4 regions of the Serratia sp. L9 genome follow, and region 2 is predicted to be linked to each of the others. Evidence: predicted binding sites of a transcription regulator. Region 2 holds the regulator's gene; each other region holds the start of a gene.
The links. The regulator CRP, encoded in region 2, controls carbon source genes, mostly activating them, when cyclic AMP is high. The targets are predictions, from matches to a motif close to ATGTGANNNNNNTCACAT.
Positions count from the first base shown of each region.

Region 1: the regulator CRP is predicted to act here: its motif matches at 2,420-2,437, upstream of mlc (sugar metabolism global transcriptional regulator Mlc).
Region 3: the regulator CRP is predicted to act here: its motif matches at 2,023-2,040, upstream of ACQ86O_RS19095 (YjcB family protein).
Region 4: the regulator CRP is predicted to act here: its motif matches at 2,275-2,292, upstream of rhaB (rhamnulokinase).

Region 1 covers NZ_CP192591.1:4,111,276-4,115,506, reverse strand. Annotated here, with positions in the region: gene ACQ86O_RS19575 (MFS transporter) at 59-1,354, opposite strand; gene ACQ86O_RS19570 (LysR substrate-binding domain-containing protein) at 1,468-2,364, shown strand; gene mlc (sugar metabolism global transcriptional regulator Mlc) at 2,529-3,746, shown strand; gene bioD (dethiobiotin synthase) at 3,915-4,231, shown strand, end outside.
Region 2 covers NZ_CP192591.1:1,542,499-1,546,729, forward strand. Annotated here, with positions in the region: gene ACQ86O_RS07165 (YccS/YhfK family putative transporter) at 1-1,683, opposite strand, end outside; gene crp (cAMP-activated global transcriptional regulator CRP) at 1,740-2,372, opposite strand; gene ACQ86O_RS07175 (OsmC family protein) at 2,754-3,161, shown strand; gene ACQ86O_RS07180 (LysR substrate-binding domain-containing protein) at 3,165-4,073, opposite strand.
Region 3 covers NZ_CP192591.1:3,999,309-4,003,539, reverse strand. Annotated here, with positions in the region: gene ACQ86O_RS19105 (amino acid adenylation domain-containing protein) at 1-1,101, shown strand, start outside; gene ACQ86O_RS19100 (SDR family oxidoreductase) at 1,025-1,792, shown strand; gene ACQ86O_RS19095 (YjcB family protein) at 2,144-2,425, shown strand; gene ACQ86O_RS19090 (VOC family protein) at 2,438-2,875, opposite strand; gene ACQ86O_RS19085 (helix-turn-helix domain-containing protein) at 2,896-3,765, opposite strand; gene ACQ86O_RS19080 (DMT family transporter) at 4,063-4,231, shown strand, end outside.
Region 4 covers NZ_CP192591.1:1,270,756-1,274,986, forward strand. Annotated here, with positions in the region: gene ACQ86O_RS05950 (L-rhamnose isomerase) at 1-653, opposite strand, end outside; gene rhaB (rhamnulokinase) at 650-2,119, opposite strand; gene rhaS (HTH-type transcriptional activator RhaS) at 2,443-3,264, shown strand; gene rhaR (HTH-type transcriptional activator RhaR) at 3,351-4,190, shown strand; gene rhaT (L-rhamnose/proton symporter RhaT) at 4,204-4,231, opposite strand, start outside.

The DNA.
Region 1 (4,231 bases), 2.6 Mb from region 2:
GGACCAGGTCTGACAGGGAGGAATAGGCGGCCCTCTGCGGTGCCAAGAGGGCCAGGCGTTAAATGCTGGTCGCTTCCGGCAGCTTTTTCAGCCGATAACCAACCAACAAGGCGATTAACAGCATCAGGCTGATAAAGGCCACCACGCCGCTCCAACCAAAGCTGTGCCAGAACACGCCACCCAGCGTACCGGCAATACTGGAGCCAACGTAATAGCAAAACAGATACAACGAAGAGGCTTGCCCTTTGGCGCGGCGAGCGCGGCGGCCAATCCAACTGCTGGCAACCGAGTGGGCGGCGAAGAAGCCTGTGGTGAACAGCATCATCCCGATAAAGATTATCGTGATTGGCGCCAGGGCGGTGATCAGTACCCCGAACAGCATAATTACAATGGAAACCAGCAGCACCGGCCCCCGACCAAAACGGGAGGTGAGGGCGCCGGCTTTGGGGGAACTGTATGACCCGGTGAGATAAACCACCGACAAAAAGCCAACCACTGCCTGGCTGAGATGGTAAGGGTCGCTGAGCAGGCGATAGCCGATATAGTTAAACAAGGTCACGAAGCTGCCCATCAGCAGAAAGCCCTCGGCAAACAACAGCGGTAACCCTTTGTCATGCCAGTGCAGTTTGAAGTTGACCAACAGCGTATGGGGGCGTAACGAGCTGGCACGAAAATGTTTGGAGGCAGGCAGAATACGCCAGAACATACAGGCGGCAGCCAGCGCAAACACCCCAATCACCGCCAGCGAAATGCGCCACGAGAAGAAATCGGTGAGCACCCCGCTAATCAGGCGCCCGCTCATACCGCCGATGGAGTTGCCGCTGATATACAGCCCCATGGATAAGGCCACGAAACTGGGGTGGATCTCCTCGCTTAAATAGGTCATGCCGACAGCAGCAACACCGCTAAGCGAAAGGCCAATCAGTGCGCGCATCAGCAAAATACCGTGCCAACTGGTCATAAAAGAGCAGATCAACGTGCAGATCGCCGCCAGAAACAAAGCAACTACCATCACCGATTTGCGCCCAATGGCGTCAGATAACGGGCCGGTGAACATCAGGCCAACGGCCAGTAAGCCGGTTGAAAAAGAGAGCGAAAGGCTGCTTTCGGCAGGGGAAATACCAAAGTCCTGGGAAAGTACCGGCAAGATCGGTTGCACACAATAAAGCAGCGCAAAGGTTGCCAGCCCGGCGGAGAATAATGCCAGCGTTACACGCATAAACTGCGGCGTTCCCCGTTCAATATAAGGGAGTTTATTCAGCGTGGAGCGTTTGGTTTTTGACGCAATCGTGGCGTCTTCATTAGCAGGCAGCGTTAACGGCAGACTAGCCGCAGAACGCAAAGGGGTTGTCACAGCATTTCCTTACCGGGCTCGGGAGATAAAAAACTGTCTTACTTCACAAAATGATAGGGAGAGGCCAGTTTTTTGTCTAATATATTAATCATTAAAATTAAGACATTTAAAGTATGAATATAGAACTTAGACATCTACGCTATTTTGTCGCCGTCGCGGAGGAATTGCACTTTGGCAGGGCGGCGGAGCGGTTGCGGATCTCTCAGCCGCCGCTAAGCCAACAGATCCAGGCCCTGGAGGAGATGGTCGGTGCACGTCTGCTGGCAAGGAATAACCGCAATGTCAGCCTCACGCAGGCCGGGGAAATGTTCCTGAAAGAGGCCTATCAGGTGCTGGACCAGGTCAACCGCGCAGCAGAAAAGGCCGCGCGGCTCGAACGGGGTGAGATAGGCGAACTGACAATCGGTTTTACCTCTTCAGCCCCCTTTATCAGTGTCGTTTCCCGCAGTCTGCGCACGTTTCGCCAGTTGTCACCGGACGTGCATATCAAAATGCGCGAGGTTAACACCAAACAACAGCTGGAACCTTTGCTTAATGGCGATCTGGATCTGGGGGTGATGCGTAACACCCGTTTGCCAGATGCGCTCCAGCATCAGTTGTTATTGCGCGAACCTCTGCTCGCCGTGGTACCCAATGGTCATCCGTTAACGCTCAGGGCGGCCGGTACGCTGCGGTTTGCCGATTTGGCGCAGGAACCTTTTGTGTTCTTCTCCAGAGAGGTTGGCACCGCGCTCTACGACGAAATTCTGGCGCTGTTAGCCAATGCCGGGATCGCGCCTTACATTACGCAAGAAGTGGGCGAGGCAATGACGATTATTGGCCTGGTGGCGGCCGGGTTGGGGATTTCTATCTTACCTACCTCATTTGGCCGCGTGAAGATCGACGGCGTGACCTATCTGCCATTAGCCGAGCCAGAGGCAATGACGGAAGTCTGGCTGGTACATCACCGCAACAGGCCGTTGACGGCCGCCGCTAAAACATTGATGGCCCTGATGCTGAAACCCGCGTGATTCAACTGCGACACTGCATAAATAAAAGGCAATTCCCGGCAGAACCACCGGGAATTTGTGCTGTTAATCACATAACGAATCAAATAGTTGACGCTGAATTCCAAAAGCCCCACCATAGCCAGTAGTCTTTATTTAGAAGCGCGAAAAATAGTAGGAGCAGGTTTGTGATTGCGGATGGGCAGCCTGGGCATATTGATCAAATCAAGCAAACAAATGCAGGGGCAGTTTACCGGTTGATAGATCAACTGGGTCCGATTTCGCGTATCGAATTGTCCAAGCGTGCACAACTTGCACCTGCCAGTATTACCAAGATCGTGCGCGAACTGCTTGAAGCGCATCTGGTGAAAGAAACCGAATATCAGGAAATCGGCAGCCGTGGCCGCCCGGCCGTTGGGCTGGTGTTAGATACCGAAGCCTGGCATTACCTCTCCGCACGTATCAACCGTGGCACCATTACTCTGGCGCTGCGCGATCTCAGTAGCAAGATGGTGGTAGAAGAGCTGCTGCCGTTAAAGGCAGAGCATCAGGAACCGCTGTTACAACGCATCGTCAGCGAAATCGACAGCTTCTTTATCCGCCACCAAAGCAAACTGGAACGCTTAACGGCGATCGCTATCACGTTGCCCGGCATGATTGATACTGCTTCTGGCATTGTCCACCGTATGCCGTTTTATGATGTCAACGAGATGGCGCTCGGCCCGGCGCTGGAAAAACTGACCGGTCTGCCAGTTTATCTGCAGCATGATATCTGTGCCTGGACTATGGCGGAGGCGCTGTACGGGGCCTCGCGCGGTAGCATGAATGTTATTCAGGTCGTGATCGATCACAACGTCGGGGCAGGGATTATCACCAACGGGCGCGTGCTGCATGCTGGCAGCCGCAGCGTGGTCGAAATTGGCCATACCCAGGTCGATCCTTATGGCAAACGCTGCTATTGCGGTAACCACGGTTGCCTGGAAACGGTGGCCAGCATCGAGAACATGCTGGAGATTGCCCAGCAGCGACTGGGAGGATCGATGTCCTCAATGCTGCATGGGAAGCCGTTAACCGTAGAATCACTGTGTGATGCGGCTCTGGCAGGGGATCAGTTGGCAAAAGATATTATTCTTGGCGTAGGCCATAGCGTCGGTCGGATTGTTGCCATCATGGTCAATCTGTTCAATCCGGAAAAAATCCTGGTAGGTTCACCGCTGAATCGGGCCGCAGAGATCCTCCATCCGGCAATCGCTTCCTGTATTCGCCAGCAATCTCTGCCTGCGTACAGCGAGCATGTTCAGGTTGAATCTACACAATTTTTCAACCAAGGCACGATGCCAGGAGCCGCGCTGGTAAAAGAGGCGATGTATAACGGCTCGCTGTTGGTGAAATTGCTGCAAGGCTAAAGATTGATGTAAGTTATTCTTATCAGAACTTCTTATTGTTTACCGCAAAAAGATTGAGCTACCTCAAGCTTCCGTTGGCTTTCATCCCCTAGACTTTTCTGCGTCAGGCTACTTTCGCCATTCTTCATGGCGGTCCATTTTTGCGGAGCATTTCAGGGCAATCTATTCATGTTAAAGCGTTTATTTGTTACAGGCACGGATACCGACGTTGGTAAGACCGTGGTTTCCCGCGGATTGTTGCAAGCCTTTGCCGCACAGGGCCGAACGGCGGTGGGATATAAACCCATCGCCTCACGTTGCCAGGAAACCAGCGAAGGCATTCGCAATAAAGACGCTTTGGTTCTGCAGGCATCTTCCTCCATGCCACTGTCATATGAAGAAATTAATCCGATCACCTGCCTGGATGAGGTTTTTCACGCCCATGCCACTCAGGATATAGATTACGGAGCGATGAGCCGCGGGTTACAGCATCTTACGGCCAAGGC
Region 2 (4,231 bases):
CTGATTGAGCGAGGTAAACAGCGCATTGTGCGCCTGATTGACCTGCATACGCGCATAGGCCAACTGGGTGGCGTCCGGTTCCTGTTCTTTGAGCAGCAAACGCAATGCCGTCTGTTCTTGCTCCAGCGCCTGATGGGCGTTTTTACGCAGTTGGCCACTCTGCCACTGGGGCCATAGCCAGATGGTGCCGCCAAACACCAGCACGCAACCAATAAGGGTGTCGATCAGCCGGGGGATCAGGAAATGGCTGCCGTCGAGTGCCAATATTTGCAACGTGTAGACCGCCGTAACGGTGAACCCCATTACCGCCAACCCGTAGTTCTTACGCAAGATCAGATAGGCCGCCAGAGTCATTGCCAGCATGATGCTCAGCGTTACATTCTCTGGCAGTTGCAGTTGTAACAGCCCGGCGGCAATCACCAGCCCGGCCAGCGTACCGAGCGCACGGTGCTGGATCCTTACCCGTGTGGCGTTATAGCCGTTCTGGCTGACCAGCATGATGGTCAGTAAGATCCAATAGGGTTTCGGCAGGTTGAAAATCATGCCCAGGCTGCTGCCTACCGCCAAGATCACCCCTAGCCGGGCCGCATTACGCAGGGCGTTGGATTTAAACGACAGGTAGCTGGCTACCGCAGGCCAGAACGGCAGGCGTGTCTGGTTGGCCATCAGGTTGCGGCGATACAGCGGGTGCTGGGTGCGCAGCAGGCGCGCTATGCGGCTGAAGTGATAATAACAGAACTGACCAACCGGATTATCGGCATGCTGAGCGGCCACTTTCTCCAGCGCGGCCAGCTCGTTCTTCATGCTGAAACGGGCAGAGTGCCGATGATAGAGAATATCGTCGGCCACTATGCGCAGGCGTGCCGCGATCACCTGGGCGTTACGGCGGATAATTGCTTCGGCCTGGCTCTGCTCAACCAGCTTTTGCACTTCTTCCGGCAGATGCAGGCTGACGGTAATGTGCTCCTGCAGATCGAGCGCTACCTGGAAAGTGCGGCGCAGGCGTTTTTGCTCCAGATTATTGGTATGGGGCAGAAAGTTGAGCTGCTGATACAGCAGGCTAATCAGGTCCATCACTTTCTGCTGGCGTTGCAGCAGCGGTGGCAGAGCAGTTTCTGGATCGGTGTGTTGAGTCAGCAGCGAGTATTTGGCTTCAAAATAGTCGGCTAGCTGCCGATAGAGCTGGTTCAGGGATTCGCGCATCGGCTGCTCTTTCCACAATTTGAACCAGAACCAGGTAAACAGCCCGTACCAGGCGGTGCCTACGGCATACAGCAAGGGGGCATGCCATATCGGGACGGTACCGGCCATGCTGAGAGAGAAGATGGCGGCAACCAGTGCTGCAGGCAGCAGGCGGGCATGCAGTGGGCTAATTTCACCACTGACACCAAGCAGCAGCGCCATAACCAGCATCAGTAAGGGGAGTGGGAGGTGCCAAAGCAGAGCCTGTTGCAGCAAAATGCTGCTGATGGCGAATAGCGAACCGCCAACCATCAGGCGTTTGAAAAAGCGTTTATGAGGCGTATCCAGCCCGGCGATATTACAGCAGGCGGGAACCAGCGAGAACATCATGCCCAATTGCAGGTTACCAATCAGCAGGCCAAAAGCCACCGGTAAACACAGCACCAGCGTTTGGCGCAGTGCATAGTTGACTTCCGGGTGGTAAATCAGGCGGCGCCACATGGTTTGCTATTCAGCAGGCAAAAAAACGGCGCATTGATGCGCCGCTTCTTCAGGGATTAACGTGTACCGTACACGACAATGGTTTTGCCGTGAGCGGAAATCAGATTCTGATCTTCGAGCATCTTCAAAATACGACCAACGGTTTCACGTGAACAACCGACGATCTGGCCAATTTCCTGGCGGGTGATCTTGATCTGCATGCCATCTGGGTGAGTCATGGCATCAGGCTGTTTTGCCAGGTTCAGCAAGGTTTGCGCGATGCGGCCGGTAACATCAAGGAAGGCGAGGTTACCCACTTTCTCTGAGGTAATTTGCAGGCGGTTTGCCATCTGAGCGGACAGGCGCATCAGAATATCCGGGTTAACCTGGATCAACTGGCGGAATTTCTTGTAGGAAATTTCAGCCACTTCACAGGCCGTTTTTGCCCTTACCCAGGCGCTACGTTCCTGGCCTTCTTCAAATAATCCAAGCTCGCCGATGAAATCCCCCTGGTTAAGGTAGGACAGGATCATCTCTTTACCTTCTTCATCTTTAATCAGCACCGCAACGGAGCCTTTCACGATGTAGTAAAGCGTTTCGGCCTTTTCACCTTGGTGAATCAGCGTACTCTTTGATGGATATTTGTGGATATGACAATGAGACAGGAACCATTCAAGAGTCGGGTCTGTTTGCGGTTTGCCGAGAACCATTCGCTGTTATCCTCTGTTGTTATCGCTGCCTTGTATCACAGGGGTCAGAGTTCCCTGTAAAACGTGCTTATAGCCTGGGGTTTTAGTTGTGGCTATCAACAGGTTTTGAGGCGTGTTATAGAAATACGCTTGTGCTCTAGCATATTAACTTGCGCGAAGTGCTGCAAGCTACATTCTGTTAACATACCAATATAGGGGCCTTTCCTTGGACATTTCCCTGAAATCGGTGACCTGGAAAGAGTTGTTGCGGCTCTGTTTGTAGCACAGAGTGAGGCGGGTGTCTTGTGTTGTCTCGCTTCAGCATGATTAGCGTCAGGTTCCGTTGCCAGTTTCTATACGAAAGCGTACCCTGTTTTTGAGAAATTAACCGGAGTGTACAAAATGCAGGCAAGAGTTAAGTGGGTGGAAGGACTGACATTCTTGGGTGAATCTGCGTCTGGCCATCAGATTTTGATGGATGGAAACGCTGGTGATAAAGCACCCAGCCCAATGGAGATGGTGTTGATGTCCGTAGGCGGTTGCAGCGCCATCGATGTGGTGGCTATTTTGCAAAAAGGCCGTAACGACGTTCGTGATTGCGAGGTGAAGCTGACCTCTGAGCGTCGTGAGGAAGCCCCTCGTTTGTTTACCCATATCAACCTGCATTTTATTGTTAGCGGCAAAGGGCTGACCTATAAGATTGTAGAGCGCGCGGTTGACCTTTCTGCCGAGAAGTACTGCTCCGTTTCGCTGATGCTGGGCAAAGCTGCCAACATCACCCACAGCTTTGAAATCCGCGAAGTAGCCTGAGCCTTACCAGGCGTAGCGCTGGCAATGAAGGCGCAATAAATCCAGAAATCGCCGCGCCGTTACGGTCAGTGGCGATTTCTGCGAATACAACACGCAATACTGTGCCTGCGGCAGGCTGTCGATAGGTAACGTCACCAGTTGGTGCTGCAAATTAAACGGCGCACTCATCGCCCGTGCCACGATGGTCAGATAGTTGGTCTGCATAACCATATTCAACCCACATACCACCGAGTCTGAACGTATAGGCGCGTGGATCAATTGCTGATAGAACGAGCCGAGCACCGATTGCAGTTGCTGGTAATACCCCATATCAGTTTCCGGTAATAACCATTTGGCCTCACAAAGCTCATCAAGCGATGTCGCCTGTCCCAGCGGATGGCCCTGGCGGGCGATGATGCAAAATGATGCGCTGAACAGCGGTTCGCGAACCAAATCTTCCAGGGGTAGCTCCTGGCTTACGGTGCCTACGGCAAAATCCAGACGCCCTTCGCGCAGGGCGGGCAGCAAGGTGGAAAGCTGCGCCTCGCGGATCAGCACATTGGCCTGCGGGAACGGCTGTTTAAAGTCTTCGACCAGTGCGGGTAATACCGTGAGTGCCAATAAAGAAGAGCAACCGATAGCCACGCTGCCTTGCGAATGCTGGTTCAACTGCTGGATCTCGTCGGCGGCACGTTGTAATTCTTCCAGAATCAACTGCATCCGCAGGGCAAATGCCCGGCCAGTTTCGGTCAGCGTCATCCCCTGGCTGCTGCGAATGATCAATTGGGTTTCCAGGATCTGTTCCAGTTCGCGGATGGTACGGCTCACCGCCGGTTGAGATTGCCCCAGCGCACGCGCAGCCCCGCGAATACTGCCGCTGCGGATCACCTGCTGGAATACCTTTAGCTGCTGTAACTTCGGTAAGTAGCGCATTCCTGTCCCTATCAGTAAAAAGTATCACCCCTTACAAAATTGTATCTTATGCCGCCATTAAAAAGCCGCTAGTTTCGATGTTGTTGATATAAGTGATTGTTATTAAAAATATAAAGTGATTCAGATCACACTATCATAATACGCCTGCCCTGCCGGAG
Region 3 (4,231 bases), 2.5 Mb from region 2:
GGCGATCTGGCCAGTTATTGGGCCGATGGTCGGCTGCAGTTCCACGGGCGCAACGATCATCAGGTGAAAATCCGTGGGTTCCGTATCGAGTTAGGCGAAATAGAAACCCAGCTTAACGGCCATTTACAGGTCAAAGAAGCGGCTGTGCTGGCGCAGGATCATAAAGGCAGCAAGCGATTAATCGCTTATATGGTTGCCGCCCCGGGAACGGCAGCGCTGGAACCGATGGCGGTGCGGCAGTATCTGCAAAATCGGCTTCCCGACTATATGATTCCAGCGGCCTATGTCCTGCTGGATAAAATGCCTATCACCGCCAACGGCAAGCTGGATCGCAAGGCGCTGCCAGAACCCAGGGAAAGCGCTTTCCTGTTTCAACCCTACGAAGCACCGGCATCCAGGCTGGAAAGCCTGATTGCCGATATCTGGCAAACCCTGCTCGGGGTCGCTAAGGTTGGCCGCTACGATCACTTCTTTGAACTAGGCGGGCACTCATTACTGGCCGTAAGCGCTGTTAATCTGATTAACCAGGCTAGCGAAGACAAGATCGGCGTCAGTGATATCTTTATCGCGCCCACGGTTAAGCAGTTGGCCCAGCGGTTGAAATCACAGACGCGTACCAGTGAAGTGGTTAATCTGCACCAATACGCTCTATTACCAGCGGATATCCGGCCGTTGCCTGGGGGCCATCAGCCGGGCAAAGCCATTTTGCTTACGGGCGCCACGGGCTTTGTCGGCCGCTTCCTATTGCGGGAATTACTGGATTCCACCCCAGGTAAAATCTACTGCCTGGTGCGTGGCCAGAGCCGGGCCGAGAGTCTACAGCGCCTGAAGAGTATTCTGGAGCAATGGTCCCTGTGGCGTGAGGGAGATGAACAACGCATCATCGTTCTTCATGGGGATATCAAAGCGCCTCAACTTGGGATGGATGAACACACTTACGCCAGTGTAAGTAAAGACGTTGGGGTGATATTCCATTCAGCCGTCAGTATATTTCGATATGGCCTATCAGGCCAATGTAGGCGGTTTGATCGAACTGCTGCGCTTGGCAACTCAGGGAACCCACAAGATCCTGAATTTTGCCTCTACACTCAACGTCTTTAGCCCCATGACTCAAACTGGCCATCGTGTGGTCAACGAAGCCTCTTCTATTCAGGATGAGCGGCACATCACCCGCCAGGGCTATGTCGCCAGCAAATGGGTTGGCGAGGCGATAGTTAATCTGGCGGTTGCCCGTGGCATTGCCTGCAATATTTTCCGCCTGGGGCTGATCACCGCCGACTCCGAGCTTGCTCGTTATGATGAACTGCAAGCTTTTTACCGGTTATTCAAGAGCAGTATCCAAATGGGGATGGCATTTGATGACGCCTATGGAGATATTGAACTCACGCCAGTAGATTTTACTGCCAAGGCTCTGGCACGTTTGGGCTGTATATATAACCCGGAAGAAAATATCTTCCATCTTTCCGCCGCAAGAGGGATCCCAAGGTGTGATTTCATTAAAAAATTAAATGAACATTTGCCGCAACCCATGTCGGTGGTGTCATATCGTCAATGGCTGCAGGAGGCGCGTCGCCGTTATCAGAAAGGGGAGGTTTTACCCATTACCCCACTCATCCAGGACATGATGATGTTAAACGATGAAGAACTGGATAATTTCTACCAGTCTCAGCAGGAGGGTTCCCTGGGTTACGACAGCAGTCATACATTGATAGCTTTGGCAAAAAAGGAAATCACACTGCCAGTTACCCACCACTCCTGGTATCGCTTGTTGGTTGATTCACTGAAAGGATAACCCAGTCTTATGACCAAGCCCTGGCCATTAAGGTCAGGGCTGAGCCGTTTCGAATTAATGCATCATGTCACTAAAAAAACTTTTTTACCCCTATCTTTGAAGAGATATTATTTTTCCAGATCAATAAGCCTTACCGCCAGGGGCTGCGGCGTTTACCATCAGGCTGGGTTTATCAGCCTTAACTGATTTACCCCCGCAGCTCTTGAGCCGCCGATCGGAGCGATGCTATAATGTGACGCAGATCACACCTGTGATCATATTCTCTCCCCTATGCGCTTTCTGCCCCTCTGTCTTATCCCTTGCGGAGTTGAGACGGCCGGATGCGGCTTTTGTAGCAAAGGATCACGTCTGATGAGTACCATAGCCACTGGCTTTATTATGATGCGCTGGGAACTGCTGAGTGCAGTGATGATGTTTCTGGCCAGCCAACTGAATGTTATCTGCCGCAAAGCCAGCCGTAACGGTATGGCGTTTATATTCAGCAGCCTTGGGCTGTTTACCACCTGCTGGTTTGTGATGGGGTTGATGGGGATCTCATTCAGCCAGGAAGGCGTAATGCATTTCTGGTCAGTGACCAAAGACACCTTTGTCGACGTGATGAGCAAAACCCCGACCGCCTTCCCGTTGCCATAAACGCTTTTTGACTTAGCCACGCAGCCAAGGCGTTAACGTAACCCCGACCAGCAATCCTTCCGGGCTCAGCAGGCGGGTGACGCTCTGGCCCCAAGGTTCCTGACGGTTGGCTACCAGCAACTTGTAGCCCTGGTCTTGCAAGGCTTGCGTGGCTTTTGCCATATCCGCGACGTCAAATTCCAGCCAGGCCTGCGGCACGGGTAAATCTTGCGGCCACTGTTCCTGACCAAAACAAGCTTGTGCTGCCTGGGCCAAAGGCCATAACGCAAAGTGTTTCACCCCCTGCAAGGCATCGTGCTCAGTCAGCAGATAATCCTCATTCCCTTCCATTGGCTTGAGCGGCAAACCTAATGCTTGCTGATAAAAGGCCTGACTTTGGCTGGTACTCTGTGTAATGGGGCCGAAACCCGCCACGAATAACACTTCAACACCGCAAAATGGCTGTTCCATATTTTCTTCTCCAGAGGGCATTAGCGGCTTTGTTTCCGCAACTGCAAGGGCGCGCAACCGTAAGCCGCCTTAAAACGGTTGCTGAAATGGCTGGCAGAACTGAAGCCACAATACAGCGCAATTTGCGTTAGCGGCAGCGCCGTGTGGCGCAACAGTTTACCTGCCTGTTGCAAACGCACCTGCATCACATATTGATGCGGCGCCAGGCCGGTGCTGTGTTTAAACATCCGGGCAAAATGGAACTCACTCAATCCGGCCTGCAACGCCAGGCTGCTGAGCAACAGCGGTTGATCAAGATGGTTTTCAATAAACTCCAGCACGCGCTTGAGAACCACCGGCGCCAGTCCGCCACGCACGCTTGGCAGACGCCAATCCAATTGGGTGTAATGCTGGATCAGGTGTGACATCAGCAGCGTCGTAGTGCTGCTCAGTGCCAGTTGGCTCGCGCTGTCTTGCCAGTCGTAGTTAAGCAGAAATTGACGATAAAGCGTGGTGATCTGCTTGTCTTGCGCAAACGCACTGTGCTGCACATTGATCGAGGCCGGGCTGCGATCCCAGGTTTGTTCTGCCAAATGGCGCAGATGTTCATCGGTAAAATAGAGATGCACGAAGGAGAGATTGCTGCGCACATCCCAGGTCGATTCATATTGGCGTGGCATGATGCAAAATCGATCCGGGCCACCCCCGTTTTGCCAGCCACCGGGGACCTTCTGATAACACTCATAGCCATCTGCAATATACAGGCTGAGCGTATGGTGCTCGGCGCTCTCCTGCGTAATGCGATCATGACTGTTGGACCAGGCCGCCAACTGCACGCCAGAACCCAGTTGCACGCTGTTGTGCAACCGGGCTTTGTGTTTGTGCAGTGTTTCAAATGCCAGGTATGACATAGCCGCCCATCCTTTGTAAGAAAGCCGTTTAAGTGTAAAGAGTGATGGCTGCGGATACCAGCCATCGATGGGGCCTTTGGCGAAAAATGCGCAAGAATATGCAAGTGTGAGCAAAGGGCTGCAAGCGCGGTGGCGGTAAAAGGTGAATACTCCGGTTGTGGATGAATATCCTCACCGTCATTAGCGTTGGCTGCTCCAGCGCATCCCTGCGCCCACGGCATTTGTACCTGCTAAACGGCAAAGGAAATAACAACGCGACAACTTCAGTCAGAAGGGTATCAAGGAGTTTATGTTTATATGAATACGCTGTTGTATCTGGCCGTGGTGCTGATTTGGGGCACGACCTGGATTGCGATCACCCTGCAACAACAAGGTTCGGTAGCCATCACGGTGTCCATCAGTTACCGCTTTTTGCTTGCTGCCGCCGTTATGTGGTTGGCGCTGCTGGCCATGCGCCGCCTGCGTA
Region 4 (4,231 bases), 270 kb from region 2:
GGATCGAGTTTCTCGGCGAGCACTTCATCCAACGCGCTCAAAAGACGCTGGCGTGGTGCCAATCTATCGATCGGCGTGTCTTTCATGCCATCCGGGATCCAGATGTTCATGACCGAAGGGGTACCGAGCTGCTCACCAAAATAGGCGGAAACGCGGCGGCTGGCCTGGCAATGTTCAATCCAGAACTGGCGGATTTTTGGATCGGCATGGGAAAGGGTAAACCCATCGGCACTCAGCGGGTGTGAGAAGCAGGAAGGGTTGAAGTCTAACCCAAGGCGGTGCTGTTTTGCCCATTCCACCCAGTTTTTAAAATGACGAGGTTCAATCTTGTTGCGTGCTACCGGAGCATCGGACTCAAGGTAAATGGCGTGCAGATTCAGTCTCTTTGGGCCAGGGATCAGCGCTAGCGCCTGCTCCAGATCGGCACGCAGCTCTTTGGCGTTACGCGCCTTGCCAGGATAGTTACCGGTGGCCTGGATACCTCCGGTCAGTGAACCTTCCGGGTTTTCGAACCCCGCCACGTCATCCCCTTGCCAGCAGTGCATCGACACTGGCAGGGTATCCATGGCGCTAATGGCGGCCTCAACATCCACGCCAACGGCAGCGAAGCGCTGTTTTGCCAGTTCCCAGGCTTGATCGATAGAGCTTTTCATATGCAAAGTTCCTCAGGTAATTGACTCAACGACTGAAATTGCGACCAATGGGCAGCAAAGTCTGGATTGTCGCGAGGGGTGAAATGTTGCAGTGGGAAATTCTGCGCCACGATATGGCGGAATTGCCCGATGTCAGTGACGGCATCCAATGCCATCAATTGGCAGCCAACGTTGCCCAGTGTCGAGGCTTCGATTGGCCCGGCGCTGATCGCCAGCCCGCAGGCGTCGGCACACAGCTGATTAAGAAAATGGTTCTGGCTGCCGCCACCGACGATATGCAGGTGGCTGAGCGGGCGGCCATGCATCGTTGCCAGTTGTTGTGCAACCTGGCGATAGAGCATGGCAAGGCTGTCAAAGATGCAACGCACCAGCTGCGGCGCGGTTTCCGGCACGGGCATACCTTGTTCACGGCAACTGTCCTGAATGGTTTGGCACATGTTGGCCGGGTTGATGAAACGATCGTCATTGGGATTAATCAATGAACGGCAGGCCGGTTGTTGTGCTGCCAGGGCGATCATCGCAGGGAGATCGCAGATGTTCAGTTCCTGAGTGGCTCGTTGCAGTAGCCACAGGCCCATAATGTTTTTTAACACCCGGTAACCCGTTGCCCCACCTTCGTTTGTGATGTTCGCCGCCAGGGCTGCGGGGTGAACTACCGGGACCGGGCTTTCAATGCCCATTAGTGACCAGGTGCCAGAGCTGAGATAGGCTGCATCGGCATTCTGTAACGGGGTAGCGAGAACCGCGCTGGCGGTATCGTGAGTGGCCACCGCAATTACCGGGATCCGCTGGCCGCTGGCGCTGGCCCAATAACCAACGCGGTTGCCCGGTGGGGTCGGCTTACCAAACCAGCGTGTTGGCACACCTGCCCAGGCCAGCAGTTCCTGATCCCATTGATCACTTTCAATATTCAGTAGCTGCGTAGTGCTGGCATTGGTGTATTCCCAATTCAGCTCACCCGTCAGACGAAAATGCAGGTAATCCGGGATCATCAACAGATGGGCCACGCGCTCCAGCAGTTCTGGCTGTTGCTCACGCAAGGCCCGCAATTGGTACAACGTATTAAAAGGCAGGAACTGAATGCCGGTACGCTGATAGATATTGCGCCTGCCAAGCTCCCGCTGCGCTTTGGCCATCACCCCCTGTGTGCGGGCATCACGATAAGACACCGCCTGGCCGACCCGTTCGCCTTGCGCATCCAACAGGACAAAATCCACGCCCCAGGTATCGATACCAATACTGTCGAGATGGACGCCTTCTTCATCAAGCTGCGAGAGTGCCTGGCGGATATTGAGTTCCAACGCGTCCAGATCCCAGCAGTCTTGCCCGGCCCGATGTTGCAAACGGTTGGTGAAGCGACTGACTTCACGCAGTTGGAGCTGTTGCTGTTCCGGTTGATAACTGGCCAGCATCACTCGCCCGCTGGAGGCTCCAAGATCGATGGCGACAGTGTTGCGAATAGTCATGAGAGAAAGCCCGTAATTACTTGATGCGAGCAGTGTAGGAAGTTGCGGATAGCCAAGCCTTCTCACCACTGCCAGCGCCGGGAGGGGATTGGCAAAATGGCAAAGGTAAAGGTGAAGTAGCTCACAGTTTGTTATTCGGGTCGTTTTTCTACGGGTTGTGACCTTGTGCGCATTTCTTGACATTGCCCTGTCTTTCTTAAAAAACGCACAGTTTTAGCGCGGTTTTTGGTCAAAACTTTAAGGTATCTTCCCTGATGCTTCTCTTACTATCGATAACCGACGTAGCGCGGTAATCCCGCCGCGCCAAAGCATCGGGGGGTAAGATGAATCTATTGCACAGTAGTGACTTTTTCCCTTCCTGCAGCGCCCCCGTGGTGATCGAACCCCGCGAGCCGCAGCAGGCTTTCCCTGAGCATCATCATGATTTTTATGAAATTGTGATTGTCGAGCAAGGGGCTGGGGTCCATGTTTTTAATGGTAATCCTTATACTTTGAACAGTGGTTGCGTCTGTTTTGTGCGCGATCACGATCGCCACCTGTTTGAACAGACCGATGGCCTGACACTGACCAATATCCTGTTCCGGGCACCGGACGCATTTCGCTTTGTCTCCGGCATTGAGCAATTCCTGCCGCGTGAGCATGACGGGGTTTATCCCGCCCATTGGCGCGTCAGTCAGCAGGTGTTGCAACAGGTAAAAGGGTTGATCTCGTTACTGGCAAATGCGCCGACAGGCGATCGGCCAGAGGATATCGCGTTGCATGAAAGCTGGTTTATGCAACTGCTGGTGCAGCTGTGGCAAGGGTGCCTGGCCCGACAAGGGGACGACCAGGAGGGGCGCCTGCATCAGTTGCTGGATTGGCTGCAAGGGCATTATGCTGAACAGATTGAATGGCCCGAGCTGGCAGAGCGTTTTGCCATCCCGCTGCGTACGCTGCACCGGCAGTTGAAACATCACACCAACATGACGCCCCAGCGTTATCTGACTCACCTGCGCCTGCTGCAGGCTCGCCATTTGCTGCGTCACAGCGACAGCAGCATCACCGATATCGCTTTTCGCTGCGGCTTTGGTGACAGCAACCATTTCTCAACCCTGTTCAAACGTGAATTTACCTGTCCACCTCGTGCGTTGAGGGGGTTGCGCTAGAAGTGTGGAAATCGCGACCCTGTCAACTTCCCCCGGCTTAAGTTCGGCAATAATGCTCGGTCGTGATAAAAACAAAAGGTGTGCAGATGAGGGAGATATTACTGTTAGAGAGCCGAGACTATCTGCCCTCTGAACAGATGCCAGTGGCCGTTGCAGAGCGCTATCCCCAGGAGGGGTTTGCCACACACACCCATCAGTTTTGCGAGATTGTGATCGTTTGGCGCGGCAACGGGCTACAGGTTCTGAACGATCGACCCTACCGAATTACCTGCGGGGATATTTTTTATATCCGTGCCGGCGATAGCCACAGCTATGAGTCGGTGAACGATCTGGTGCTGGATAATATTATCTACTGCCCGGAACGCTTGCGGCTCAATGCCCAATGGGAAAACCTGTTGCCGCCGTTTGACGTGTCACACGAACAATACTGGCGGCTGTCTACCCAGGGCATGGCGCAGGCACGGCCAATTATCGCCCAGCTTTCGCAGGAGAGCCGCAAAACTGATTCGCTGTCAATTCAACTGACGGAAGCCTTGCTGTTGCAGTTGGCCATCGTGCTCAAGCGCTACCGCTATGCGGTAAATTGTGCGCACATGCTGCCAGATGGTGAGCAGTTGGATTTACTGATGGCGGCGCTGCAAGGTGGCATTGAAGGGAACTTTGATCTGCCGGTATTTTGCCAGCAGCATAACCTTACCGAACGGGCGCTGAAGCTCTTATTCCGCCAGCAAACCGGCATGACCATCAACCATTATCTGCGGCAGATACGCCTGTGCCAGGCCAAGCGCTTGCTGCGCCGCAGCGAGTTCCGCATCAGTGATATTGCTGCCCGATGCGGGTTTGAAGACAGTAACTATTTTTCTGTGGTGTTTACGCGCGAGGCTGGTATGACCCCACGCGAATACCGCCAGCGATTTGTCGCGTAGGGTTTTCCAACCCTCAGGACGCCATACCCAGACCCACGATG